DNA from 4 places in the Streptomyces sp. FXJ1.172 genome. Region 1 is predicted to be linked to each of the others. Evidence: riboswitches for the same ligand, from Rfam matches in the RefSeq annotation. Region 1 holds a riboswitch; each other region holds the start of a gene.
The links. A riboswitch is a leader RNA that binds a small molecule or an ion and turns the genes downstream of it on or off. The one in region 1 is predicted to bind cobalamin.

Region 1 (6,960 bases):
GAACTGCGGGCCGAGCTGGCCCGGACGGCGAAGTGACGCGCACTCCGCTCCCCGGGCCCGCCCGGCCCGTCGCGTCGGCCCCTGTCAGGGGCGGTAGGCCGCCAGGCCCGTCGTCGACGTGACCTTGACCGGGTGGCCGGTGCCGTCGGACGCCAGGGTCACTGTGCCGGACGGGGTGCGCACCGCGAGGGTCTTGCCGTCGGGGGACCAGGCCGGCTCGGTGTAGTCGGCGGTCGCGTGCGGCGTGAGGTCCGTGATGTGGTTGCGGTGCATGAAGTCCTCGACCAGGACGTGGTCGTGACCCGCGACCGAGCGCACGAACACGACCTCTTCCTCGTTCGGGGACAGCGCGGGCTCGGAGCCCTGGGTGAGCCTGCTGCCCTGCTGGCGCAGGTAGTCGTCACGGATGTAGACGGCGCCGGTGTCGACGTTGGCGTAGACCGAGCTGCCGTAGTGCCCGCCGGCGTTGGGCCACACGTTGCCGGTCTGCGGGATCGCCCCGCCCGGGCCGGGGTCGCCGTTCAGGGACAGCGTCTTCGGCGTGCCGTGGACGGCCTTGGCGGAGATGTACTTCAGCCGCGACACACCCTTGTCGCGGGCCGCGAAGATGAGGTTGTCCTTGGCGGGGATGCCGTTCTGGGTGTCCTTCGCGGTCACCTGCCAGGTCGGGTGGGACCAGTTCTGGTCGCCGGGGTTCTTGGCGACGACGACGCGGCCGCTGCCGTTGGCGCTCGCCACGTCCAGGTTGCCGGAGCCGTCGATGAAGGCGGCCTTGGCGCCGTCCGGGGACCAGGCGAGGTCCCGGACCGGCACCGCGAAGTCCACCCGGTGCCCGCCGATCAGCACGTACCTGGTGCCGTTGCTGACGGTCAGGGTCCCGTGCGCGGCACCGGTGGCGGCCGAGGCGGCACCGGAGGCGCCCAGCAGCGCCGTGCCGGTGACCGAAGCGGCCACTGCGATGGCGGCGGCGATGGTACGGGTTCGCGTGGTCATGTCTGATTCCCCCAGGAATGTGGTCAGGTGAGAACCGAGTTTGACAGCCGTCGATCTTCGGATGGTCCGCTCGGTGTCACAGGGGCGTAACACGGCTGCGTGCGGGTGATTGACTACGTGGCATGGACTCGACTCCGCCGCCGACGGCCCGGAACGTACCGCCGTTCGACCCCGAACTGACAGGCGCGTTGGCCGCGTTGGGGGAGGAGGCCAGGGAGCCGTTCACGCACGAGAACCTCGCCGCCCGGCAGGCGCGGGACGCCGGGGCCCGGCCCCGGCCGACGGTCCACGACCTTCAGGACGACGGCCGTTTCGAGGTGGCGGAACTGCGGGTGCCCGGCGCGCCCGGCGCTCCGGACGTCACGCTGGTGAGCGCACGGCCCGCCGGGAGCACCGGACCGCTGCCGCTGCTCTACTACATGCACGGCGGCGGAATGATCATGGGCAACGCGTGGTCCGTGCTTCCCCAGATACTGCGGGCCTGGGCGCTCCCGCTCGAGCTGGCCGTCGTCTCCGTCGAATACCGGCTGGCGCCCGGGACGCGGTACCCCGGACCGGTGGAGGACTGTTACGCCGGATTCGCCTGGGCGGCCGCGCACGCGAGCGCGCTCGGCATCGACGCCGACCGCGTCGTCGTCGGCGGAAAGAGCGCCGGCGGCGGACTGGCCGCGGCACTCGCCCTGCTCACCCGGGACCGGGGCGGCCCGGCCCCGATCGGGCAACTGCTCCTGTGCCCGATGCTCGACGACCGGGGCGACACCTTCTCCAGCCACCAGATGGCCGGCGTCGACCTCTGGGACCGGACCTCCAACGCGACCGCGTGGCAAGCGCTGCTGGGCGACCGCTACGGCGCCGCCGACCTGCAGCCCTATGCCGCCCCGGCCCGCGCCACGGATCTGTCACGGCTGCCCGCGGCCTACATCGAGGTCGGGTCCGCCGAGACGTTCCGGGACGAGGCCGTCGCCTATGCCGACGCGATCTGGCGGGCCGGGGGCCAGGCCGAACTGCACGTGTGGCCCGGCGCCTACCACGGCTTCGACACCTTCGCACCTCTGGCGGCCCTCAGCCGGGACGCCCGCGACGCCCGCACCCGCTGGCTGCGGCGCGTCCTCGGGCGGCCCGCAGACAGCTGAACAGGAGCCGCCGGGAGGGCAGTTGACCGCCGCGCTCCCCGTAACCCGTCCGTAGGACCATGGCGTCGTGCTCGGGGGTACGGCCCGCTGACCGACCAGCCGCCGTACTGCTGACCCCGCAGCGGCAGAGGCCCCCTCCCGGCGCCGTCCCCGAGACCGCCGGGCGCGTGATCAGGGGCGGCCGAAAGCAGAAGCGGGCCGCTGACAGCGTCCGCGACGGTACGTCAGCATGACGGCCATGGCCGACATGACGAACACTCCGCGCCGGATCGCCGACGACCACGTCGCACAGGTCGCCGCCCTCGACCCGATGACCTCGACCCGGCTCGGCCTGCACCCCGAGGACGACCGGCAGCCGGATCTCTCGCCCGAGGGGTCCGAGGCGCTCGCCGACGTGGCCCGGCGCACCCTGTCCGCGCTCGACGCCGCCGAACGGGACGGCGAGAAACGCGGCATCGTGTTCGAGGAGGCCGAGCGGAACTGCGCCCGGCTGCTGCGTGAACGGCTGACCGCCGAACTCGTCGTGCACGAGGCGGGCGACGAGTTCCGCCAGCTGCGCAACGTCAACTCGCCCCTGCACAAGGTGCGCGGCATCTTCACCCTGATGCCCACCGAGACCGACGAGCACTGGGCGGCCGTGGCGGGGCGGCTGCGCAACCTGCCCGCCGCTCTGGACGGCTACCGGGCCACCCTGTCCGAGGGCATCGTCCGCGGACTGCTGTGCGCGCCCCGCCAGGTCCACGCCGTGACCGGGCAGCTCGCCGCATGGACCGGTCAAGAGGCCGACGGCGCAAGCTGGTTCGCCACCTTCGTGGCCCCCGGCCCGGACCGGCTCAGGCCTGAGCTGGACGACGCCGCCGACCGGGCGACGGCCGCCGTGGCCGGCTTCCGCGACTGGCTGCTCACCACCTACCTGCCCGCCGCGGACGGCACCCCCGACCCCGTCGGCCGCGAGCGCTACCTGCGCTCGGCCCGCTGGGCCACCGGCGCCGCCCTCGACCCGGCCGAGGCCTACGCCTGGGCCTGGGAGGAGTTCCACCGCACGCACGCCGAGATGCGGGCCGAGGCCGACCGCATCCTCCCGGGCGCCACCGTCCGGGAGACCATGGACCACCTGAACCGGCACGGTCACGCCATCACGGGCGAGGAGAACATCCGCGCCTGGCTCCAGCAGATCATGGACGAGGCGATCGACGCCCTCGACGGCACCCACTTCGACATCTCCGGCCCCATCCGCAGGGTCGAGACCTGCATCGCACCCCCGGGCAGCTCGGGTGCGCCCTACTACACCGGCCCCAGCCTCGACTTCGGCCGCCCAGGCCGCACCTACCTGCCCACCCTGGGCCAACAGACGTTTCCCACCTGGGAGATCGTCAGCACCTGGTACCACGAGGGTGTGCCGGGGCACCACTTGCAGACCGCCCGCTGGACCGCCGCCGCCGACCGCCTGAGCACCTACCAGATCACTCTCGGCGCGGTCAGCGCCGACAAGGAGGGCTGGGCCCTGTACGCGGAACGGCTGATGGACGAGCTGGGCTTCCTCACCGACCCCGCCCGCCGCCTCGGCTACCTGGACAAGCAGATGCTCCGGATCATCCGCGTGATCATCGACATCGGCATGCACCTGGAACTCACCATCCCGGCCGGCTCCGGCTTCCACCCGGGCGAACGCTGGACCCCGGACCTCGCCACCGCGTTCATTGCCGCCCACCACGGCAGCGAGACGGCGCGCCGCACCAGTGAGATCGACCGCTACCTCGGCTGGCCCGGCCAGGCCATCGGCTACAAGCTGGGTGAGCGAGCCTGGCTGCAGGGCCGCGACGCCTGCCGTCGCCGCCTCGGCGCCGGCTTCGACCTGCGCACCTGGCACACCGGGGCTCTCACCCTGGGCTCGCTCGGCCTCACCGACCTGGCGGGCGAACTCGCCTCGCTGTGAGGCGCCGTCAGGGCGACGGCCGGCCGAAGGCGACCGGTCCAGTGGTCCCGCTCGGCGAAGGCGGCGGATTCGTCGACATCGACCCGGGTGATCCTCTTGGCCGACCAGAAGCACGAGTCCTCGCTGCGTTCCAAGTCGTAGTGTTCGGGCCGCCAAGGCCACCCCGGCACCGTGGGAAGCCGGTGCGATCCCGGCACGGTCCCGCCGCGCCTCGGCGAGTACGGCACTGAGAAGATCGTTCGAGACCTGCGGGTGCACCGGAGTCCGGAAGGAACGATCGAGATCATGCGCGTCAACGTGGCCCGTGGCCTGACGGAGGTGCTCGGATGACCGGCACCACGGGAACCGGTCTGCCGCACTCCGGCGAACCGGTCCTGTTCCACACCGCCGGCCGGGCCGCCCACATCACCCTGAACCGGCCCAAGGCCCTCAACGCCCTCAACCACGAGATGGTGCGCCGCATCGACGCGGCGCTGACCGCCTGGGAACACGACCCGGCGGTGGAGACCGTGGTCATCACCGGCGCGGGGGAGCGCGGCCTGTGCGCGGGCGGCGACATCCGCGCCGTCCACGACGACGCGCGCGACGGGGACGGCACCGCCTCGGCCGCGTTCTGGCGTGACGAGTACCACCTCAACGCCCGCATCGCCCAGTATCCCAAGCCGTACGTCGCCGTGATGGACGGCATCGTGATGGGCGGTGGGGTCGGCCTCTCCGCGCACGGCAGCGTCCGGATCGTCACCGAGCGGTCACGGATCGCCATGCCGGAGACCGGCATCGGATTCGTCCCCGACGTGGGCGGCACCCACCTCCTCGGGCTGGCACCCGGTGAGCTGGGCACCCACCTCGCCCTGACCGGCGCGCAGATCGGCGCCGGTGACGCCCTGCTGTGCGGGCTCGCCGACCACTACGTACCCTCCGCCGCACTCCGGGACCTCGTGGACGACCTCGCGGCCATCTCCGTGCACGACGCCCTCGCACGTCACGTACAGCCGCCGCCGCAGGGGGAGCTGGCCGAGCGGCGGGAGTGGATCGACCTGTGCTACGGGACCGGCACGGTCGAGGAGATCCTCCGCCGGCTGCTCGCTCACGGCGACCCGGGCGCGAAGGAGGCGGCCGAGACCCTGCTCGCCAAGTCGCCCACCGCCCTGAAGGTCACCCTGGCTTCGATGCGCCGCGCCCGGCGCCTCGGCGTGCTGGAGCGGGTGCTCGACCAGGAGTTCCGCGTCTCCTGCGCCGCCCTGAGCACCCCCGACCTGGTGGAGGGCATCCGCGCCCAGGTCATCGACAAGGACCGCAGTCCGAGCTGGTCTCCGGCGGCCCTCGCCGAGGTCTCCGACGCCGATGTGGACCGCTTCTTCGCCCCGCTCGGCGACCGCGAACTGGGGCTCGCCGGGCCGAACGGGAACAATTCCCGCACGTCGCGCGCTGTTCGTGACAAGTGATGGCTGGTGCCGGAACCGACCGGCAAGGGAGCGTGAGACCGATGACGACGGCAGACGGCGGCCGTCTCGGGCGGGCCGAGGACAGTCGGGCGGGCGAGTCCCGTCTCGTGACCACGTGCGGACGCAGCATCGAGGTACGGCACCTGCGCCTCGGACGTCCGGACCGGCCCGTCGGCCGGATCGCCCTGGCCGTGGGGGAGGACCGGGGCGGCGAGCCGGGCGTCTGGGCGGCACTCACCCCGCAGGAGGCGCGCGGCCTGGCCCGCATGCTGCTCGTGGAGGCCCGTGCGATGGAGCGGTCCGCGGAAGGCGCGTTCAGCGGTTGATCTCCGTGGCGGTGGAGGTGGCGGTGGCCGTGGTCGACAGGTCGATGGCCCGGTCGACGTCCTGCGGCTGCAGCACGCGCAGGATGCCTTCCAGCAGGTAGTAGTCGGCGTACGGCAGGGAGACCTCGATGCCGTCCTCTGCGGGGCGGTTGCGGGTGCAGCGGGCGACGATCGCCTCCGCACGGGTGGACCTCGTCGTCAGGCAGGTCTCCGAGAGCGCGGTGAGGATGCGCAGCGCGATCCGCCGGTACTCCGCGCTGCCGGTCGCGGCGGACAGGTCGAGCAGCCCGCAGGCCATCACGGCACCCGCCGACGCGTCCTTGATGTCATGGGGCTGCTGCGGCGCGCGGTAGTCCCACACGGGCACGTGGTCCGGAGTCAGCACCCCTGTGGCGTAGTCGGCGAGTCTGCGCGCCGTGGAGAGGAACGGCTGATGGCCGGTCCGGCGGTACATGGTGGTGAATCCGTAGATGCCCCAGGCCTGTCCACGCGACCAGCAGGAGGAAGGGCTGTAGCCCTGGACGGTGTTCGGGCCGATCGGCGCGCCGGTTGCCGGGTCGAAGTCGAAGACATGGGGAGTCGAGCCGTCGGGGCGGGGAAAGTACCGCTGCGCGGTCTTGGCGTGCTCCACGGCGACGCCGAGGTATTTCTCGTCCCCCGTCCGCCGGCCGGCGAAGGCCAGCAGGTCGAGGTTCATCATCGTGTCCATGATGACCCGGCCCGCGTTCTGCGGGTCGTCCAGCGCTCCCCAGGCCCGGATGAAGCGCCCACGCGGGTTGTAGCGCTTGATCAGTGAATCGGCCGCTTGCACGGCGCCCGCGCTCCAGGTGTCGTCACCCGTCAGCCGCCAGGCGGTGACCCAGGACGGACAGAAGAGGAAGCCGAGGTCGTGGGTGGTGGTGTCGTACCGGCGGGGAGCGAGCCTGCGGGCCGAGTCCAGCGCCAGCCTGCGGAACACATCGTCGCCGCTGCGCAGGTACGCCATCCACAGGGTCCCCGGCCAGAACCCTCCCACCCAGTCGCCGTCCTTCGAGAAGACCCACTTCTCGAACTTCGTGCCGATGGGAAAGGCGCTCACTCCCGGCGCGACGGCGCGCAGCTTCTCCACCGCGTAGTCCGCCGCCGCC
Region 2 (6,960 bases), 4.9 Mb from region 1:
GGCGTCGGCGGCGGGGACAACACCAACTGGTTCGTGAAGGACCTGCCCCTGCTGATCGCCTTCGGTGTGCTGGCGGCCTACACCTACTCCTCCGGCCTGCGCGCGCCCGCCCTGATCGCGTTCGTCAAGGACGCCCTGATCTACATCGTCATCGCGGTGGCGATCATCTACATCCCGGTCAAGCTGGGCGGCTTCGACGACATCTTCGCCAAGGCGGGCCACGCGTTCAGCCAGGTCAACCCCGCCACCGGCAAGCCGCGCGGCGCGCTCGCACCGCCGCAGGCGGGCCAGTGGACGTACGCCACCCTGGCCCTCGGCTCCGCCCTGGCCCTGTTCATGTACCCGCACTCGATCACCGCGACCCTGTCGTCCAAGAGCCGTGACGTGATCCGCCGCAACACCACGATCCTGCCGCTGTACTCCCTGATGCTCGGCCTGCTGGCCCTGCTGGGCTTCATGGCGATCGCGGCCGGGGTCAAGGTCAAGAACGGCCAGCTGGCGATCCCCCAGCTGTTCGAGGACATGTTCCCGGACTGGTTCGCGGGCGTGGCCTTCGCGGCGATCGGCATCGGCGCGCTTGTCCCGGCGGCCATCATGTCGATCGCGGCGGCGAACCTGTTCACCCGCAACATCTACAAGGACTTCATCAAGCCGGACGCCACACCGAAGCAGGAGGCCCAGGTCTCCAAGATCGTCTCGCTGCTGGTGAAGGTCGGCGCCCTGGCCTTCGTCCTCACCATGGACAAGACGGTCGCGATCAACTTCCAGCTCCTCGGCGGCATCTGGATCCTGCAGACCTTCCCGGCGCTCGTCGGCGGCCTGTTCACCCGCTGGTTCCACCGCTGGGCGCTGCTCGCCGGCTGGGCGGTCGGCATGCTCTACGGCACGATCGCCGCGTACGGCGTCGCCTCCCCGACCCAGAAGCACTTCGGCGGCTCGGCGAAGGAGATCCCGGGCATCGGTGAGATCGGCTACATCGGCTTCACGGCGTTCGTCCTGAACGTGGCCGTCACGGTGGTCCTCACCCTCGTCCTCAAGGCCCTGAAGGCCCCCGAGGGCGTGGACGAGACCAAGCCGGAGGACTACACGGCGGACGCGGGAGAGCCGGGGGTCGAGACGGAACTGGCAGGCGCCGTGCTCTGAGCCGCGCCCCGGAGGGGCACTGCGCGAGCAACCGCGAACGACCCGCAGCGGGCCGCCGGGGAACGAACCCACGGCGGCCCGTTCCGCATGCCGCTCGTCATACACAAGTTGACGCTCTGAAGCCAGCGCAACACACAACAGACACAACATCTGGGGGTGCCACGACAGCCCGGCACTAGATGTATGCTCATCCTCGCTGTCGTCGCAGGGGAATCCGGTGCGAATCCGGAACTGTCCCGCAACGGTGTACTTGTGCGCATCCGCGCCCAGGAGTCAGTCCGAGGACCTGCCGGCAGCGTGCGCCCGGCCGTCCGGCCCGGGTGCCTTCCGACGTCCGGGCCTCGTGGAATGGGCCGGTGGACGCGACGCGTGCGCGCTCGTGGCTGCCCCCTGCCCTCCGCAAGGCCCCCGTGCCGAGCGAGGGAGAGTCCCACGTGACCATCGCGCCAGCAGATCCGGCTTCAGCCAGCGGCCTGGACACCGACGGTCCCGGTACCGCGTTGCTGCGGACCCTGACCGAGCTGACCGCCGACCTCCCCGACGCCGACCCCGGCCGGGTCGCCGCCGCCGCGCTGCGCGGCCGGTCGGCAGGCGCCGACGAGGCGGAGCTGCGGGAGCTGGCCACGGAGGCCGCCGCCGGGCTGATTTCCGAGGACCCCGCCTACTCCCGGCTGGCCGCCCGGCTGCTGACCCTCTCCATCCGCGCCGAGGCCGCCTCGCAGGGCGTGACGTCCTTCACCGAGTCCGTCGCGGTCGGCCACCGCGAGGGCCTCATCGCCGAGCGCACCGCCCAGTTCGCACGGCTGCACGCGGCCCGCCTCGACGCGCTGGTCGACGTGGCGGCCGACGACCGCTTCGGCTACTTCGGCCTGCGCACCCTGCACAGCCGCTACCTGCTGCGCCACCCGATCACCCGCAAGGTCATCGAGACCCCCCAGCACTTCATGCTGCGGGTCGCGAGCGGCCTCGCCGAGGACGACAGCGTCCGCTCCGTCGAGGAGGTCACCGCGCTCTACAGGCTCATGAGCCGCCTCGACTACCTGCCGTCCTCCCCCACGCTGTTCAACTCCGGCACGCGGCACCCCCAGATGTCGTCCTGCTACCTCCTCGACTCCCCGCTGGACGAGCTGGACTCCATCTACGACCGCTACCACCAGGTGGCCCGGCTGTCGAAGCACGCCGGCGGCATCGGGCTGTCGTACTCCCGGATCCGCAGCCGCGGTTCGCTGATCCGCGGCACCAACGGGCACTCCAACGGCATCGTGCCGTTCCTGAAGACGCTGGACGCCTCGGTGGCCGCCGTGAACCAGGGCGGCCGGCGCAAGGGTGCGGCCGCGGTGTACCTGGAGACCTGGCACTCCGACATCGAGGAGTTCCTGGAGCTGCGGGACAACACCGGTGAGGACGCCCGCCGTACGCACAACCTGAACCTCGCGCACTGGATCCCGGACGAGTTCATGCGCCGGGTCAACGCCGACGCCGAGTGGTCGCTGTTCTCCCCGGCGGACGTGCCCGAGCTGGTGGACCTGTGGGGCGCGGAGTTCGACGCCGCCTACCGCAAGGCCGAGGCGGCGGGCCTGGCGAAGAAGACCATCGCGGCCCGCGAGCTGTACGGCCGGATGATGCGCACCCTCGCGCAGACCGGCAACGGCTGGATGACCTTCAAGGACGCGGCCAACCGCACCGCCAACCAGACGGCCCTGCCGGGCCACGTGGTCCACTCCTCCAACCTCTGCACGGAGATCCTGGAGGTCACGGACGACGGCGAGACGGCGGTCTGCAACCTGGGTTCGGTGAACCTCGGCGCGTTCGTCGACACGGCGAGCGGCGACATCGACTGGCAGCGGCTGGACGAGACGGTCCGCACCGCCGTCACCTTCCTCGACCGGGTCGTGGACATCAACTTCTACCCGACCGAGCAGGCGGGCCGCTCCAACGCCAAGTGGCGTCCGGTCGGTCTCGGCGCGATGGGTCTGCAGGACGTCTTCTTCAAGCTGCGTCTGCCCTTCGACTCCGCCGAGGCCAAGGCCCTCTCGACACGGATCGCCGAGCGGATCATGCTCGCCGCGTACGAGGCCTCCGCCGACCTCGCCGAGCGCAGCGGCCCGGTGCCGGCCTGGGAGAAGACCCGTACGGCCCGGGGTGTGCTGCACCCGGACCACTACGACGTGGAGCTGACCTGGCCCGAGCGCTGGGACGCGCTGCGCCGGCGTGTTGCCGAGACGGGCCTGCGCAACTCGTTGCTCCTCGCGATCGCCCCGACGGCCACCATCGCCTCCATCGCCGGCGTGTACGAGTGCATCGAGCCGCAGGTGTCGAACCTGTTCAAGCGCGAGACGCTGTCGGGTGAGTTCCTCCAGGTCAACTCCTACCTGGTGCAGGACCTGAAGAACCTCGGCGTGTGGGACGCCCGTACCCGTGAGGCGCTGCGCGACTCGAACGGCTCGGTGCAGGACTTCGCGTGGATCCCCGAGGAGGTGCGCGCGCTGTACCGCACGGCGTGGGAGATCCCGCAGCGCGGCCTGATCGACATGGCCGCGGCCCGCACCCCGTTCCTGGACCAGTCGCAGTCCCTGAACCTGTTCCTGGAGACGCCGACGATCGGCAAGCTCTCCTCGATGTACGCGTACGCCTGGAAGTCGGGCCTGAAGACGACGTACTACCTGCGCTCCCGCCCGGCGACCCGGATCGCCCGCGCGGCCCAGGCGCAGTCCCCGAAGACCATCCCCGTCCAGCAGGCCGCCGACCCCGACGCGATCGCCTGCTCCCTGGAAAACCCCGAGTCCTGCGAGGCCTGCCAGTAATGTCCGACCGTCCTCAGAACCTTCTCGACCCGGGCTTCGAGCTGACCCTGCGTCCCATGCGCTACCCGGACTTCTACGAGCGCTACCGGGACGCGATCAAGAACACCTGGCACGTGGAGGAGGTCGACCTCCACTCGGACGTCGCCGACCTCGCGAAGCTGACGCCCGAGGAGCAGCACCTCATCGGCCGGCTGGTCGCCTTCTTCGCGACGGGTGACTCGATCGTCGCGAACAACCTGGTGCTGACGCTGTACAAGCACATCAACTCCCCCGAGGCGCGGCTGTACCTGAGCCGTCAGCTCTTCGAGGAGGCCGTGCACGTCCAGTTCTACCTGACCCTGCTGGACACCTACCTGCCCGACCCGGACGACCGCGCCGCCGCCTTCGCGGCCGTGGAGAACATCCCGTCCATCCGCGAGAAGGCGCAGTTCTGCTTCACGTGGATGGACTCGGTCGACCGGCTCGACCGGCTGGAGACGAAGGCGGACCGCCGTCGCTTCCTGCTGAACCTGATCTGCTTCGCCGCGTGCATCGAGGGCCTGTTCTTCTACGGCGCCTTCGCCTACGTCTACTGGTTCCGCAGCCGGGGTCTGCTGCACGGTCTCGCCACCGGCACCAACTGGGTGTTCCGCGACGAGACGATGCACATGTCGTTCGCCTTCGACGTGGTCGACACCGTCCGCAAGGAGGAGCCGGACCTCTTCGACGACGCGCTGCAGCAGCAGGTCACCGACATGCTGAGGGAGGCCGTCGAGGCCGAGCTGCAGTTCGCCCGCGACCTGTGCGGCGACGGCCTGCCGGGCATGAACACCGAGTCGATGCGCCAGTACCTGGAGTGCGTCGCCGACCAGCGTCTCACGCGCCTCGGCTTCGCCCCGGTGTACGGCTCGGAGAACCCGTTCTCCTTCATGGAGCTGCAGGGCGTCCAGGAGCTGACGAACTTCTTCGAGCGCCGCCCGTCGGCGTACCAGGTCGCGGTCGAGGGCACGGTCGACCTGGACGAGGACTTCTGATCCTGCTCCGCAGCGCCTACCGGCGCACGTTCCGCGGCCTGATCGCCGCGTGAGCGCGCGCCGGTATCAGGCGTTGTGCCTCACCATTCCACCGCCCTGAGCAGCAGGTCGTGCGGGCGCAGCGTGATGCCCACGCGGGTGGTGTCGTTCGACCCCGTGACCTGCTCGAAGCGGTACTTCGTCGAGATCGCCGCGGTGATCAGGGTCAGCTGGGTCATGGAGAAGTGGTCGCTGGGGCACTTGCGGTTGCCCGTGCTGAAGGGGCTCATGGCGTGCTTCGGCACCTGCCGTGCCCGCTCCGGCAGCCAGCGGTCGGGGTCGAAGTCGAGGTGGCGGTCGTAGGAGCGGGCATCGCGCTGGATCGCGTACGGGCTGTAGACGATGTCGGCCCCGGCCGGAATGCGATAGCCGCCGAGTGAGGTTTCGGTCACGGCACGCCGCGTCAATATCCATACGGCCGGCCTGAGCCGCATGGCCTCGACGACGACATTGTTGGTGTGGGTGAGTGCGCGGACGTGCTCGAATGCGACGGGTCGGCCGCCGGTCACGGATTGGACCTCGGTCCGTACCTTCTCGGCGTGTTCCGGGTGCGTGGCGAGGACTTGGAGCAGCCACATGATCGTGGAGGCCACTGTTTCGCTGCCCGGGGTGACTATCGCGACGACCTGGTCGTGGATCTCCTGTTCCCCGATGGGGTCGCCATTGTCGTCCTTCGCTTCCAGCAATGCCGTCAGCAAATCGTCCGGCTTTTGACCAGATGCCCTCCGCTCGGCGACGATCTCGTCGACCAGGAGATGCAAATCGGCCAAGGCCCAGTTGAATTCGCGGTTGGCCGGAAACGGCAGCCGGTACAGCGGTCCGAGCGGGACGACCATCCGGCGGTACATGCCGCGGAAGACGGTGGCGAGGTCGGTGCTCAGCCGCTCGGCGCGCTCGTCCATGTACTCGCCGCGCAGCAGGCAGCGGGCGGCGATGCGCACGGCGACCCGGAAGGACTCCGAGGTGCAGTCGATGGTCTCGCCGGGTTTCCAGCGCTCGGTGAGCCGATGCGCCTCCTCCTCCATGATCGGCCCGTAGCCGGGTATGGCGTCCAGCCGGAACGCGGGCTGTATGGTGCGCCGCTGGCGCCGGTGCCGGGGACCGTTGGCGGTGGCCACGCCCTCCTTGCCGAGCAGCCCCTCGAGGGACTCCCACAGCGGGCCGTCGATCTTGAAGTCGGGACTGAGCGCGAGCGCGCCGGTCAGCTCCGGCGTGGTGACGGCGTACACCGTCTTGGGGCCCAGTTTCAGGCGTACGACGTCACCGTGGTCGCGCAGCCCCGACATGAAGGCCAGCGGGTCGCGGACCAGTTTCAGGCCGTGCCCGAGGACCGGTATCGCGCCCCCGGCCAGCGGGGGTTCGCGCAGTTCGGCCGGCTCGGAGTTGGCCGGCCGCACGGACTCGAGGGTCATTTCTCACCTGCCGTTTCGTTGGTGACGTACGGGGGCGTGGACTGGTCGTCCCAGCTGTCGACCATGTACCGGCCGGACTCGTGGTGGAACCAGTAGACGGAGCTGAACCAGTTCCGCATATTGCCGACGCTGGCCCGCACCGCGATGCTCAGTTCCTTTTCGCGGACATTCCCTTCGGCAATTGCATCGGCGAACAGCAGGGCGTCCTGCTCGGCTTCGAGGAAGTCCTGGATGCACTCCTCGACGCGCCGCCTGACTTCGTCCACGGCCTCTTCGAGACTCAGTCCCTCATGGGTGATGAGGCAGATTCCGAGATTGTGCACCTCATCGCCCGCTATTTCCTTCGGCAGCGAGCACAGATCGTTGTACCAGGCGGCGAATTCCTGGGTGAGCAGCGCGGCCCGGCGGTAGACCGGGTTTTTCCGCACGGCGTCCGGGAGTTCGCATCCGGCGCTCACCTCGAGCAGGTCCGTCCATATCCAGTGGGCGAACGTGTGCCGGCGCAGGGCGAGGTATTCCTCGACGCCGGGTATGTATCCCTGGGTGCGG
Region 3 (6,960 bases), 1.5 Mb from region 1:
GATGTGCATGACGAACTCGTCGAACGCCTCGTCGTCCGGCTGCTCGGCCACGTGCAGGTCGTGGTGCAGCTCGGCGGCCTTGACCAGGGTCCAGATCTGGGCGCGGACGGCCGGGGCCTTGGCCGGGTCCAGGTCGGAGACGAGCGCGTACTCGTCCAGCAGCTGCTCCAGCTTGGCCAGGTCGCCGTAGGTGTCCGCACGCGCCATCGGCGGCACCAAGTGGTCGACCACCGTGGCGTGACCGCGCCGCTTGGCCTGGGTGCCCTCGCCGGGGTCGTTGACGATGAACGGGTAGATCAGGGGGAGGTCACCGAGGACGGCGTCCGGAGCGCACCCGCGCGACAGACCCAGCCCCTTGCCCGGCAGCCACTCCATCGTGCCGTGCTTGCCCATGTGCACGATCGCGTCCGCGCCGAAGCTGTTCTCCAGCCAGCGGTAGGCGGCCATGTAGTGGTGCGAGGGCGGCATGTCGGGATCGTGGTAGATCGCGATCGGGTTCTCGCCGAAGCCGCGGGGCGGCTGGATCATGACGACGACGTTCCCGAACCGGAGGGACGCCAGCACGATGTCGTCGCCGTCGACGTACAGCGAGCCCGGCGGCTCGCCCCACGCCTCCACCATGGCTCCCTTGAGGTCCGGGTCCAGCTTCTCGAACCACGCCCGGTAGTCCGCCAGCGGCACCCGCGCGGGCGCGGCGGCCAGCTGGTCCTCCGTGAGCCACTCGACGTCGTGGCCGCCGGCCTCGATCAGCCGGTGGATCAACTCGTCGCCGCCGGACGGGTATTCGGTGAGCGAGTAGCCCGCGTCGCGCAGGGCGTCCAGGACACGCACCGCCGACGCGGGCGTGTCCAGACCGACCGCGTTGCCGACGCGGGAGTGCTTCGTCGGGTACGCCGTGAAGACCAGCGCGACCTTCTTCTCCGCGTTCGGCTTGTGCTTCAACTCGGCGTGCCGCAGGGCGATCTGGGCCACCCGCGCGGCCCGCTCCGGGTCGGCCACGTACACCGGGACCTCGTCCGGGCCCTGCTCCTTGAAGGAGAACGGCACCGTGATCAGGCGGCCGTCGAACTCCGGGATCGCGACCTGCATCGCCGCGTCCATGGGGGACAGGGCGGCGTCGGAGTCCTCCCACGCGGCCTGCGAGGAGGTGAGGCACAGTCCTTGCAGCACAGGGATGTTCAGGTCGGCGAGGGCGCCGATGTCCCAGGACTCCTCGTCGCCGCCGGCCGAGGCCTGGGAGGCGTGTGTGCCGCCGGCCGCGAGCACGGTCGCCACCAGCGCGTCGGCCCTGCCCAGCAGCTCGTACAGCCCGGCGTCCGCACCGCGCAGCGAACCGCAGTACACCGGAAGGGCGTTGGCTCCCTTCGCCTCGATCGCCTCGCACAGGGTGTCCACGAAGGCGGTGTTGCCGCTCAGTTCGTGGGCCCGGTAGAAGAGCACGCCCACGGTCGGCCGGCCGTCCCGTACCGCGTACGAGCCGTGGACGCCGTACTCCGGCATCTTCCGCGGCTCCTCGAAGCCCTCGCCGGTCAGCAGCACGGTGTCCGACAGGAACCGGGACAGCTCCAGCAGGTTCGCCGGGCCGCCCTCGACCAGGTACCTCAGCGCCTCCGCGACGACACCGGCGGGCACCGACGACTCGGCCATCAGCTCCGCGTCCGGCACGGCCTCGCCGCCCAGCAGCACGGTCGGGATCCCGGCCGCCTTCAGCGCGGCGAGCCCCTCCTCCCAGGCCCGCTTGCCGCCCAGCAGCCGTACGACGGCGAGGTCCGCGCCCGCCAGCAGCGCCGGCAGCTCCTGCCCGGCGTCCACCCGGGTCGGGTTGCCGATGCGGTAGTCCGCGCCGGAGGCACGGGCCGCCAGCAGGTCCGTGTCGGCCGTGGACAACAACAACACTGTGCTCATGCGGGCGCTCCCGGTGGAATGAAAGGCAGTCCTTGCGGCGCGCCCGACTCGATGAGCCGCCAGAGCGCGTCCGTGTCCGCGTGCTGTTCGATCAGGTCGCCGAGCCGGTCGAGCTGCTCCTCGCGCAGCGCGGCGAAGGAGGTGTCCGGCGCGGGCACGAAACGGCGGCCCGCGGCAGCGGCCACCTCGCGCAGGAAGGCCCGGCGGAAGCCGTCCGACTCCAGGGAGCCGTGCCAGTGCGTGCCCCAGGTGTGGCCGGCCCGGCAGCCGTCCAGGAACGCCTCACCGCCCTCTACGGAGGCGACCCCGTGGTGGATCTCGTACCCCTCGACCCGCTCCCCGAGGGCCTCCCCCCGCGGCCGGGTCAGGGTCTTCTCGCGGGCGAACCGCACCCGTACGGGCAGCAGCCCGAGACCGGGGACCGCGCCGGCCCGCGACTCGACCTCGTCGTCGATGTGCTCGCCGAGGATCTGGAAGCCGCCGCAGACGCCGAGGATCGGGCGTCCTTCGGTGGCCCTTGCGACGAGCGCCTCGGCCAGCCCGCGCTCCCGCAGCCACTCCAGCGCCCGTACGGTCCCGCGCGTGCCCGGGACCACCACCAGGTCGGCGTCCGCCAGCTCCTCCGGGCGGTCCACGAACCGCACCACGACGCCCGGTTCGGCGGCGAGCGCGTCCACGTCCGTGAAGTTGGACATCAGCGGGATCGCGCACACGGCGACCCGCAGTACGTCCTCACCGACGGGCGGAGTCACGGCCGACTCGCGGACCGTGCCGCGCAGCGAGACCCTCCCCCACGCTCGGCTTCGCTCGCGCGGGGGGACCCCCATCCCGTCCTCCTCGTCGATGCCGAGCCCGTGCCGGAACGGCAGGACACCGTAGGTGCGCCGCCCGGTGAGGCCCTGGAGCATCTCCAACCCGGGCTCCAGCAGGGAGACATCGCCCCGGAACTTGTTCACCAGGAACCCGGCGACCAGCTCCTGGTCCTCGGGCGAGAGCAGGGCGACCGTGCCGAAGAAGGAGGCGAAGACACCCCCGCGGTCGATGTCGCCGACCACGAGCACGGGCAGCCGCGCGTTCCGCGCGATCCCCATGTTCACGATGTCGGTCCGGCGCAGATTGATCTCGGCCGGGCTGCCCGCGCCCTCACAGATCACCGCGTCATACGTGCCCCGCAACTCGGCCAGGCAGTCCAGCACCGTGCCGAGCAGCCGCTGCTGCCGGCCGCCGTGGTAGCCGCGTGCGCTCAGCTCGCCCACCGGCTTGCCCAGCAGCACCACCTGGCTGCTCTGTTCGCCGCCCGGCTTGAGCAGCACCGGGTTCATCAGCGCGGTCGGCTCGATCCGGCACGCCTGGGCCTGCATGGCCTGGGCCCGGCCGATCTCCGCGCCCTCGCGGGTCACGAAGGAGTTGAGCGACATGTTCTGCGCCTTGAACGGCGCCACCTTCACGCCCTGGCGCACCAGCCACCGGCAGATCCCGGCCGTCACGACGCTCTTGCCGGCGTCGGAGGTGGTGCCGGCGACGAGGAGTCCCCCGTTCACTTCCCACGTCCCTTCGGGCTCTTGACGCTGCTGATGATCAGGCGCGCGGCGACCGTGGTGCCGAGCGCGAGCAGGCCGACGCGGCGGGAGAGCCGCACCGCCCGGTCGATGTCGGTGACCTGGACGGCCCGGCCCGTGTCGCCGCCCAGTACGGGCCGGTGCTCGACGCGGCCGCCGTAGGAGAGCGTGCCGCCCAGGCGCACGCCGAGCGCGCCCGCGAAGGAGGCCTCCACGGGCCCGGCGTTGGGGCTCGGGTGCTTGCGGGCGTCGGCCTTCCAGGCGCGCAGGGCGCCGCGCGGGTCGGGTCCGGCCACGGCGGCGAGTACGGCGGTCAGCCGGGCCCCCGGCCAGCCGGCCACGTCGTCGAGGCGGGCGGAGGCCCAGCCGTAGCGGCGGTGGCGCGGGGACTTGTGGCCGACCATCGCGTCCAGGGTGTTGACCGCCCGGAAGCCCAGCAGCCCGGGCACCCCGGCCACCGCGCCCCACACCAGGGCGCCCACGACGGCGTCGGAGGTGTTCTCGGCGACCGACTCGACCACGGCCCGGGCGATCCCGTCGGCGTCCAGCGCCTGCGGGTCCCGGCCGCACAGGTGCGGCAGCCGCGCCCGCGCCGCCTCGACGTCCCCGGCCGCGAGCGCCCGCCCGATGGTGCGCGCCTCCCGGGCGAGCGAGGTGCCGCCGACGACGGCCCAGACGGCTGTGGCGGTCAGTGCCGCGGAAGCGGTGGGCGAGGGGCGCACGGCGCGTGCGGCGACCGTGCCCAGCGCGACGGCGCCGCCCGCGCACACGACGGTGTGCAGGGCGCCCCAGCCGCGGTGGTCGTGCCACAACGCGCCTTCCAGGGCTCCGGCCGCGCGCCCGAACACGGCGACCGGGTGCCCGCGGCGCGGATCGCCGAGAAGCAGGTCGCCGAGAAGGCCGGCGGCGGCGCCGTACGCGTAGGAGCGATCGGCACCCATCGGCTCAGCCGGCCGTGGGAGCGGGAGCGGGCCTGGTACGGGTCCTTCGGCAGCAGCCGGGCATGGCGATCGATGTCCTCACTCAGGGTGTCCGCGCCCTGGTTCGACGAGATTCGGCGGTGAGAGTTCCTGGCTCCCGGGGGGTTCTTCCCCGGTGACAGTGGCGGGACCGCGCCGGATTCGCACCGGCTTCCTCTCTTGCCGCCGTACATGGCCCGGGCAGTCCACCACGTGCCCGGAACGGCCGTCAACCTGCCCTTGACCTGCAGGGGGAGAGTGTGCCGATCCCCACATCGCGGGGCGCCCGCGGCCCTTGGGCACGGCGAAGGCTCCCCTTCCGCGAGGAGCGGAGGGGGAGCCTTGGCGATGCCGGGTTCGCGGCGCCCCGGCCGGGTCACGCGGACGCTCGGGTCTGCGCGACGACGGCCAGGCCGCCGAGACGGTCAGGACTTGGAGACGATCAGGTAGATGCCGTACGCCACCGCCGCCGCGCAGGCCGCGAAGCAGACGTAGGCGCCGGTGACGGCGAGGGCGGCGGAGTCGCCCTCGGCCGCGGCCCGCTCGCGCCGGGTCAGGCCCCTGACGCCGAGGGTGAACAGGACCACGAGGCCCACCGTGGCCAGGAGGCTGACGCCGAAGACGGAGCCGATGGCCGCCCAGTCGATCTTCATGGGAATGCTTCCTTGTAACCGGAGAGGGTGCGGGTCAGACGGTGGCGGCCGGAGGCGTGGCCGAGGCGGCGGAAGCCGTGGACTCGGCGGCGGCCGGGACGGCGGCCGGGGCGGCGATGGTGGCCGTCAGGCCGTCGCCGATCGCACCCGCCGGCGGCGGGGTCACCGCGGCGATGGCGGTGGTCACCACGCCGGCCGGCTCATCGGCCGCGGCGACGACGTTGGTGTGGTCGACGACCTCGCGGCGGGAGAGCTTCCAGATCGCGGCGCTCGCGGCGATCAGGAAGACGGCGACCACGGCCGTGCCCCAGTCACCGAGGCCGGTGACGGACTCGGCGCCCGCGCCGACCAGCGCGGCGGCCGGGAGGGTGAGGACCCAGGCGATGGCCATACGGGTCGCGGTGGACCAGCGGACCACGCCGCCCTTGCGGCCGACGCCCGTGCCCATCACCGCGCCGGAGACGACGTGCGTGGTGGACAGGGAGAAGCCCAGGTGGGAGGAGGCCAGGATGGCGGTGGCGGCGCTGGTCTGGGCGGCGAAGCCCTGGCGCGGCTCCAGGTCGGTCAGGCCCGTGCCCATGGTGCGGATGATGCGCCAGCCGCCGATGTAGGTGCCGAGCGCGATGGCCAGGCCCGCGGAGAGGATGACCCAGGTGGGAGGGTTCGAGCCGGGAGAGACGGCGCCGCCCGCGACCAGCGCGAGGGTGATGATGCCCATCGTCTTCTGGGCGTCGTTGGTGCCGTGGGCGAGGGAGACCAGGCCGGCGGAGGCGATCTGGCCGACGCGGTAGCCCTTGCGGGAGGCCTCGCCCTCGGTCCTGCCGCCGAGGCCGTAGGACAGCCGGGTGGACAGCATGGCCGCGACGCCCGCGACGACCGGCGCGGCGACCGCCGGGAGCAGCACCTTGGTCACCAGCACGTCCCCGTGCACGGCACCGAAGCCGGCGGAGGCGACCGTGGCGCCGATCAGGCCGCCCATCAGGGCGTGCGAGGAACTGGACGGCAGGCCCACCAGCCAGGTCAGCAGGTTCCAGAGGATCGCGCCGACCAGCGCGGCGAAGATGACCTCGGGACGAATGCCCTTTTCGTCGACGAGACCTTTGGAGATCGTGTTGGCGACCTCCACGGAGAGGAAGGCGCCCACCAGGTTCAGGACGGCCGACATGGCAACTGCGATCTTGGGCTTCAGGGCGCCTGTCGAGATGGTGGTGGCCATCGCGTTGGCGGTGTCGTGGAAACCGTTCGTGAAATCAAACGCGAGTGCGGTTACCACCACAATCGCGAGGATCAGCGAGAAGCTTTCCATTTACCCAGGCAATCGTTCGAGGTCGTTGGGAGGTTGAACGTAGGCAACCTGGGTGAACGGAAGGTGAACTGGGGCGGGCTTGGGGGTGTCCGGAGAGGGTTGGCGGGATTCCGCTTGGCGTCGGTGTGATCCCGTTCGGTGCGCGCACCCCGGGCGCCCCTTGGCTACTTGCCCCGCGCGAAGCTCCGCAGCCGGCCGGCCGGGCCGTTGAAGAGATTCTGGTCACCCGGCAGGCCGCCCCGGATGTCGTACTGCCAGAACGTCCAGTACCGCCAGCCGCCCGGCAGCGGCCCCGGGCTCGAGTCGCCGTGCCGGGCGATCCACAGCGGGTTTCCGGAGGAGAACGCACGGCTGTTGCCGGTGCAGAGCTTCCACCACTGGCTCGTCGTGTAGATCACCGGGCGGCGGCCGGTCTCCTTCCTGACCTCGTCGCTGAAGGACCGGATCCAGCGGACCATCCGCTTCTTGCTCAGCCCGTAGCACTTGCGCTTCTTGTTGTACGGGTTGTACTCGACGTCGAGCGCGGGCGGCAGCGTCCAGCCGTCGGCCTGCCAGTCCCCGCCGTGCTGGACGAAGTA
Region 4 (6,960 bases), 330 kb from region 1:
CCCTACAACGCGCCGGGGATCTTCTTCAAGCCCGTCCACCTGCCGGCCGACGTCGCGAAGGCGATGTACGACCCGAGGTACCGGGTGCCGCTCTACCAAACGGTCTTGCACGACTCGGTCATCAGCACCGAACGCTGGGAGCTGTCCTGGTCGAAGCTGCCGGACCAGAGCCGCACGCGTGCCCAGCTCGCGATGCTGTACAACGTGCCGCTCAACCTGGTCCTCGACCAGTCCGAACTGGACCAGCACGGCGAGCAGATCGCCGCGCTGCAGAGGTACTTCGCACCTCTCCACAAGGCGGCGGCAACCGAGCCGATGACCGACTTCCGCTGGCTGACGAACGACCATCTGGTGCAGCGGACCACCTTCGGCGACGGCGCCCTGACCGTGACCGCCAACTTCTCCGCCGCGCCCCACGGGGGACTGCCTGCCGGATGCGTCGACGCGACGATCAAGGGCGGCCGGGCACACCGCTTGTGCCCCGCAGGTCTGTGATTGGGCGGGTCCGGCGCCACAAGCGGGAGCGCTCGGTGTCGTACACCCTCGTGGAGCGCGCGACACGCTGACCGCTGCGCGCGGCGGCCGGACCTCCCGCCGAACGCCCTCGCGGGAGCCGCTCAGCCGCGGGCCACGAGATCAAGTACCTGCCGGGCGTGGGCGAGGGAACCGTCGACGGTGTCGACGGCGTACATCGAGTCGACCATGAAGTGCTCGATACCCGTCCGCTCGTGGACCCGTTTGATGGTCTCGGCGACCTGGGTCGTGCGGGTGCCGGCGTCGATGTTCACCCGTAGGACCGTGTCGATGGCCTCCGGGTCCCGGCCGGCCTGCACGGTGAGCCGGTCGAGCAGGGAGCGCTGGGCGATCAGTCCGTCGATGTCGACGTAGCTGGGAACGACGCACAGCGGCAGCCATCCGTCGCCGCGCCGGGCGACTCTGCCGAGCGCGCGCTCGGACAGGGCACCCAGGTAGAACGGGGGCCGTGGCCGCCTGGCCGGTTTGAGTGGTGAGTGGTGCGGCGGCACCGACAGCTGGACCCCCTCGTAGTGCGCCGGGTCGGTCGTCCACAACGCTTCGAGGGCGTCCAGCAGTTCGTCCATGCGCGCGCCCCGGCGGGTGAAGTCGAGGCCGGCCGCCTGGTACTCCTCGGGCGACCAGCCGACCCCGAAGCCGGGCAGGAGGCGCCCGCCGCTGATCAGATCGATGGTGGTCAGCGAGCGGGCCAGCTGGACGGGCGGATAGAGAGGGGCGATGAGCACGTGGCTGCCCAGGAGCACCCGCCGGGTGGCGCCGGCGGCGACGCCCAGCAGGACGAACGGGTCCGCGGCGGAGTTGAGTTGCTCGGGGATGGTCGCGCCACGCCCGCCGTAGCCGACGACCGGATCGACCGCGGCGAGGTTGCGGTCGCCCACCCAGAGGCTCGCGGCTCCCGCCTCCTCGACGGCGGAGGCGAACGCCGCTGCGTGAGCCACGCCGGAGGCCTGCCGGTGGAACTGGGGGAGAGCGAAACCGAGCTTCACGACTTTCCTCTTCCTCGCCGGCATGTATGACCTACGGCGAGTTCATAACACCTTCCTCGGCGGCCGGTGTGCCGGAGGCGTCTTGCGCGGATTTGGTGCGCGGAGATCCGGCCACGGGTTCTGTCAGGGTCGGTGAGCCCATGGAAATAGGGGACATGAGGTGTCCGGATTGGCCCGTAGTGTCGTGCTGGAAGCCGTAGAAGGGACACCATGCCATGCGCGTAGCAGTCACGACGCCCACCGGAAACGTCGGGCGCCACGTCGTCTCCATGCTCCTGAGAGCCGGGATCCGTCCGCTGGTCCTCGCGCGCGATCCCGGCCGGCTCGATGCTGCCGTCCGGCGCGAGGTCGAGGCGGTCGCGGTGGACCAGCGCGACCGCCAGGCCGTCGTCGCTGCCACCGCCGGGGTCGACGCTCTGTTCTGGGTCGACCCACCGTCGACGGGTGACGATCCGCTCGCGGACTATGAGCTGGCCACGGCGAGCGTGGTGAGCGCCGTCAGGGCGAACGGCATCGAACGGACGGTCTTCCAGAGCAGCGTCGGTGCCGAGAAGCGCCACGGGGCCGGCGAGATCGACGGCCTCGCAGGAACCGAACTGGCCCTCGACGCCCTCGGCGCCACGGTTACGCACCTGCGGTGCGGCTACTTCTTCACCAACCTCATGCTCCAGCTCGATGCGGTCCGGGCGGGCGCGATTCCGGTGATCCTGCCTTTGGACCAGGCCCTTCCCTGGGTCGCGCCACGCGACATCGCGGAGGTCGCCGTGACACGCCTCCTGTCGGCCGACTGGTCCGGACGCCGTGTCCAGGCCGTCCACGGCCCGGCCGACCTCACCTGGCCCCAGGCCGCCGAGACGGTGTCCGCCGCCACCGGCCGCCCGCTGCGTGCCGAGCGTGTCAGCGATGACGCGATGCGGAACCTGCTGCACGCATCCGGGATGTCCGCCGGCCTGGCCGAGGCAGTCATCGGGATGTCGACCGGGCTGAGGGACGGTTTCGTCCCGGAACAGCCGCGAACCCTGCGCACCACCACACCGACCACTCTGGCCGCCTGGGCCTACGACGTCCTCCGCCCCGCACTGTGAGTGACCTGCCCCTTCAGCGGAAGGGCGGCTGCTCGGCCGCGATGGCAGCCTCAGCCGGCGTCGGCCGCGCCGGCGCTCCAGCGTTCCTCGACCTTGGCCAGGCGCCAGTAGGCGATCGCCGCGGCCCAGACGACCACGAACAGGCCGACGATGACGTAGCCGACGTTGTCCAGGTCCAGGCCCGCGATCCAGCCGGTGACGTCGTCGCTCAGGCCGAGCTTGTCGTGCAGGACGCCGACCAGTTCGATCGTGCCGACGAAGAAGGCCACCGCGATGGACAGGCCGGTGATCGTGAGGTTGTAGAACACCTTGCGGACGGGGTTCGAGAAGGCCCACTGGTAGGCGAAGTTCATGAACGTGCCGTCGAGCGTGTCGAACAGGCTCATGCCGGCGGCGAAGAGGAGCGGCAGGCACAGGACGGCGTACCAGGGCAGGCCGGCGGCGGCGCCGTTGCCGGCCAGGGCGAGCAGCAGGACCTCGGTCGTGGTGTCGAAGCCGATGCCGAACAGGAAGCCGAGCGGGAACATCTGGCCGGGCCGGCGGACGGACTTGGTGAGGCGGCCCAGGATGCGGTTCATGAATCCGCGCGCGTCGAGGTGGGCCTCCAGCTCCGTCTCGTCGTACTGGCCGGCCCGCATGGCGCTGAAGACGCGGAGGATGCCGAACAGCGCCACGAGGTTGAGGGCGGCGATGAGGTACAGGAAGCCGCCGGAGACCGTGGTGCCCACCGTGCCGAGGATCTGGTGGGTGCGGGAGCCGTCGTTCATCAAGGTGCCCGCGAGCTTCGCGCCGCCGGCGACCAGCGCGGCCAGTGCGACCACCACGCTGGAGTGCCCGAGCGCGAACCAGAAGCCCACCGACACCGGCCGCTGACCGTCGGCCATCAGCTTGCGGGTGGTGTTGTCGATGGCGGCGATGTGGTCGGCGTCGAAGGCGTGCCGCATCCCGAGGGTGTAGGCCGTGATGCCCAGGCCGACCCCGAACGCCTTGCTGCCGACCTCGTAGTGATGAGGGACCACGAGCAAGAAGAGGATCCCGAAGGCGACCACGTGCAGGGCGACGACCACGGCCAGCAGGCCGGCGGTTCGGACGGTGTCCTCACGGCGCCAGCGGAACGACTTGGCGGCGGTGGTTTCGGGCACACCTGGGGACAGGGTCATACGGTCACGCTCCAGCACCTCGTGGATCAGCTTCGTGATGCCGTGGCCGGTCTCCTGGCTGACGGGTCGACGCTCCCGCCCCTGCCTTCCCGGCCGTGAGGCCAGTGGCAACGCGTGGGGCGAGAACTTCCCGATCACAGTGGCGAGGGCCGCTCCGGACTGAGCCTTTGAGGGGCTGTCACCGGTCTTCCCGAACACCACGGCCCTGTCACCCTAGAAGGTGGCGGCTCGTACCTGCAAGCCTGCACAACTGATCAGATATCGCGGCTCGAGTGCCGGTGGCTGCGATGATGAGTACATGCATCTCGTCCCCGCGGAACGCTCCGGGCAGCGCACCATCGACGGCCACAGGGTCTGCGATGCCATCGCCGCCGTCGGCGAGCCCGAGCGTGTGCGCGCCTGGGCCGATCGCTTCACTCTGCTCTCCGACCCCGGACGTCTGTCCCTGCTGCTCGCCCTCCGTGAGGCCGGACCCATCGCCGTCTCCGATCTGGCCGTCGCCACCGGTATGCGGGACACCGCGGTCTCCCAGGCCCTGCGCCTACTGCGCACCGCGGGCATCGTCGAGGGCGACAAGGACGGCAGGATCGTCCGCTACCGGCTCGTCGACGGCCCGATCTCCGACTTGCTGCAACACTGCACGTCCCGCGAGCCGGAAGCGGACGGTACGCCGCTCCGCTAGGCCCTGGGCCGCCCGAGCACCGATCGGTCCTGGACCGGCTGCCGCAGGGCTAATGCGTGCTCGGTCAATCGGTGTGCACGCACGCCCGGCCGGGTGTCCCGGTCACCGCTGCAATCGCTGCCTGCGGTACGTGCCCGGCGTCACCCCGTAGGCCGACTTGAACGTACGGTTGAACACCGCGGCGTCACTGAAACCCCACCGCCTCGCGATCTCGCGCGCACTGCGCTGCGCCTGGGACGGATCGGCCAGGTCCGCCCTGCAGTGTTCCAGGCGGCTTTCGCGCAGGAACGTGCCGACGGTGAGCCCGTCCCGCTGGAAGAGGTGGTGCAGGTAGCGCAGCGAGATGTGGTTGGCGGCGGCGATCGAGGCCGGTGACAGGTCGGCGTCGCGTAAGTGGTCGGCGACGTACGCCTTGATCTCGCGCAGCAGCAGGTCCGGTCCCGAGGGGACGGCCGCCGGCGAGGGGCGCACCGGTTCGGACGGGTGCCGGTCCGTCTCGCCGTGGAGGAATGCGGTCTCGCTGTCGAGGAAGGCCGTCGCGAGGCTGACCGCGGCGGTGCCCCACCACGCGGTGTGCCGGGCATCGACGGACGGCACGTGTGCGGCGAGCCCCTGCACGAAGGACGACAGGAGGGCCGCGGGCCCCGACCGGGTCGGCGCGGGACGCCCGGACACGTCGTGCAACACCGCGCCGGGCAGCGGCAAGGCCGCTTCGGGCAGATGCAGGACCAGCGCCCGGACCGGGGGACCGGCGGTTTCGGCCGAGAGCCGGACGCACAGGGAAGGCTCCCGCAGCATCACGGTGCCGGAGTCCAACCGGACAAGCCGTTCATCACGGTCGACGACCAGCGGCCCGCGCGTCGCGAAGACCAGGTGCCAGGTCCGCGGCGCACTGGCGGCGCACCGGGCCTCCAGCTCCACCACGGCCGGCGACGCGGGCGGGCTCAGCAGGGACAGCCGCACCGGCCCGAGGTCGAAGTGGTGCCGCTGGCCCGCACTCGTGCCGGGCTGTCCGGCGGCGGGCTTTTGAAGGCGAGTGCCGGTGGCGGACGCCGTGCCGTACGCGGTCTCACGCTCGTCCGGGCCGGCCGAACCGCCGTGAGCCATCATGTTCCGATCCCCCTGAAGCGTGCATGAAGTGCCGTGCGCACCTGCGGCGCCGCGACCGGCCGCACGTGTCGTGGACCGAAGGCCTGTCGTGCGCGGGGCCTTCTGCCCCGCCGCCCCGCTCCCCTCCCACGGGACGGCCCGCGCGGCGGCCCCGCACGTCGACCTGACCCGGCTGCCCACAGGTGCTGACCCCGAGTCTGTGCGGGGCTGACGGCACCGGCCAGCGCTGCCCGAAAGTAGCGTCAATCCCGGGACGTCCCACCGTCTGACCTGCGGGGACACTCCGTGGCCGGGTGGCGTGGCGGGACAGCCGTGAGATAGTGGGCCGTGCGGAGAAGGGGGATGCCGTCGTGGGACGCTGGCAGCCGCTGCGGAGTGACCTGCCCGCCGAGGTGGTGCGGCTGGTGCGAGAGCTGCGCCAGTACGTCGACCGCTGCGAGCTGAACACCGAGACCGTCGCCGCGAAGACCGGCTACAGCCGCAGTTCCTGGCTGCGCTACCTCAACGGCCGGAGACTGCCGCCCTGGCCGGCGGTCGCGGGGCTGGGGCGGCTGGCGCAGGCCGATGCCGAGTACCTGCGTGTCTTGTGGGAGTCGGCAGCGCACGCCTGGACGCCGACGGGCCAGACCGGCGGCACCGGCCCGGCAACCGCCCTGCGGCGTCCGGCAGTTCGCGCCGCGGATCCGGCCACTTCGGTCACTTCGGTCACCGGCCCGGCACCGGAAGGGAAGCGGCGCCCCCGCTCGAAGCCCACAGGGCCGCGCGCGGGCGTACTCTCCGCCGTCGCCGCAGTCTGTTCGCTGCTGGCGGCCATCCTGCTCGCCCGGCCATGGGACACCGGAGCCGATGCCGGACGTCCGCCGGACGGTGTTCCTGCCGGCGCACCCGGCTGGCCGTGGCCGTTGCGCAGCGCGGTGGACGGGGCGGCCGCCGCGTGCCGGTCGGCCGGCTGCCGGGGCCTGGACCCCTACCGCGAGAGGTGCGATCGCGACAGCGTGGCCGTCCACCGGCTGCGCGCGTACGGCCGAGTCCTGACGCTTCGGTACAGCCCGACGTGCCTGGCGAGCTGGGCGGAGGTCGAGACCCCGGCGGGGACGGTCGGGTTACGGATCACCACGAACCGGGGCGATGAGCAAGTGGCCGCCAGGGGCGGGGCGTACACGGCGATGGTCGGGAGCGGGCCGGACGCGGCGCGTGCCACGGTCGTCGTCGCCGGCCACCAACTCGGCGTGGCGCGGTACGACAGCTGGATCGACGCGGTCACCGGCAGCGTGTGAGGGTGACGGCGTCCGTACGCAGCCGGTGGAACCGCCCGGCGTCGTAGACCTCGTACGCGCCGCCCTCGTCCAGGCGCAGCGGGAGAGCGAAGCGTTCCCCCTGGTAGACGACCCATGAGCCCGCGT

Region 2: another riboswitch for cobalamin. It lies ahead of A6P39_RS16140 (ribonucleoside-diphosphate reductase subunit alpha); the one in region 1 lies ahead of A6P39_RS38620 (enoyl-CoA hydratase/isomerase family protein).
Region 3: another riboswitch for cobalamin. It lies ahead of A6P39_RS31605 (cobalamin biosynthesis protein); the one in region 1 lies ahead of A6P39_RS38620 (enoyl-CoA hydratase/isomerase family protein).
Region 4: another riboswitch for cobalamin. It lies ahead of A6P39_RS39900 (HoxN/HupN/NixA family nickel/cobalt transporter); the one in region 1 lies ahead of A6P39_RS38620 (enoyl-CoA hydratase/isomerase family protein).

Annotation. Positions count from the first base shown of each region.
Region 1 covers NZ_CP119133.2:8,538,679-8,545,638, forward strand. The annotation lists gene A6P39_RS38600 (hypothetical protein) at 1-36, shown strand, start outside; gene A6P39_RS38605 (PD40 domain-containing protein) at 85-993, opposite strand; gene A6P39_RS38610 (alpha/beta hydrolase) at 1,116-2,126, shown strand; gene A6P39_RS38615 (DUF885 domain-containing protein) at 2,365-4,062, shown strand; cobalamin riboswitch at 4,191-4,320, shown strand; gene A6P39_RS38620 (enoyl-CoA hydratase/isomerase family protein) at 4,389-5,507, shown strand; gene A6P39_RS38625 (hypothetical protein) at 5,549-5,833, shown strand; gene A6P39_RS38630 (glycoside hydrolase family 88 protein) at 5,823-6,960, opposite strand, start outside.
Region 2 covers NZ_CP119133.2:3,666,845-3,673,804, forward strand. The annotation lists gene mctP (monocarboxylate uptake permease MctP) at 1-1,143, shown strand, start outside; cobalamin riboswitch at 1,327-1,451, shown strand; gene A6P39_RS16140 (ribonucleoside-diphosphate reductase subunit alpha) at 1,578-3,947, shown strand; gene A6P39_RS16145 (ribonucleotide-diphosphate reductase subunit beta) at 3,947-4,960, shown strand; gene A6P39_RS16150 (bifunctional albaflavenone monooxygenase/terpene synthase) at 5,041-6,411, opposite strand; gene cyc1 (epi-isozizaene synthase) at 6,408-6,960, opposite strand, start outside.
Region 3 covers NZ_CP119133.2:7,034,444-7,041,403, forward strand. The annotation lists gene cobN (cobaltochelatase subunit CobN) at 1-1,905, opposite strand, end outside; gene A6P39_RS31600 (cobyric acid synthase) at 1,902-3,446, opposite strand; gene A6P39_RS31605 (cobalamin biosynthesis protein) at 3,443-4,405, opposite strand; cobalamin riboswitch at 4,507-4,649, opposite strand; gene A6P39_RS31610 (hypothetical protein) at 4,849-5,076, opposite strand; gene A6P39_RS31615 (inorganic phosphate transporter) at 5,111-6,382, opposite strand; gene A6P39_RS31620 (lysozyme) at 6,547-6,960, opposite strand, start outside.
Region 4 covers NZ_CP119133.2:8,868,077-8,875,036, forward strand. The annotation lists gene A6P39_RS39885 (glycoside hydrolase) at 1-495, shown strand, start outside; gene A6P39_RS39890 (TIGR03619 family F420-dependent LLM class oxidoreductase) at 618-1,520, opposite strand; gene A6P39_RS39895 (NmrA family NAD(P)-binding protein) at 1,736-2,605, shown strand; gene A6P39_RS39900 (HoxN/HupN/NixA family nickel/cobalt transporter) at 2,656-3,765, opposite strand; cobalamin riboswitch at 3,793-3,982, opposite strand; gene A6P39_RS39905 (ArsR/SmtB family transcription factor) at 4,064-4,447, shown strand; gene A6P39_RS39910 (helix-turn-helix domain-containing protein) at 4,550-5,557, opposite strand; gene A6P39_RS39915 (helix-turn-helix domain-containing protein) at 5,908-6,834, shown strand; gene A6P39_RS39920 (peptidoglycan-binding domain-containing protein) at 6,818-6,960, opposite strand, start outside.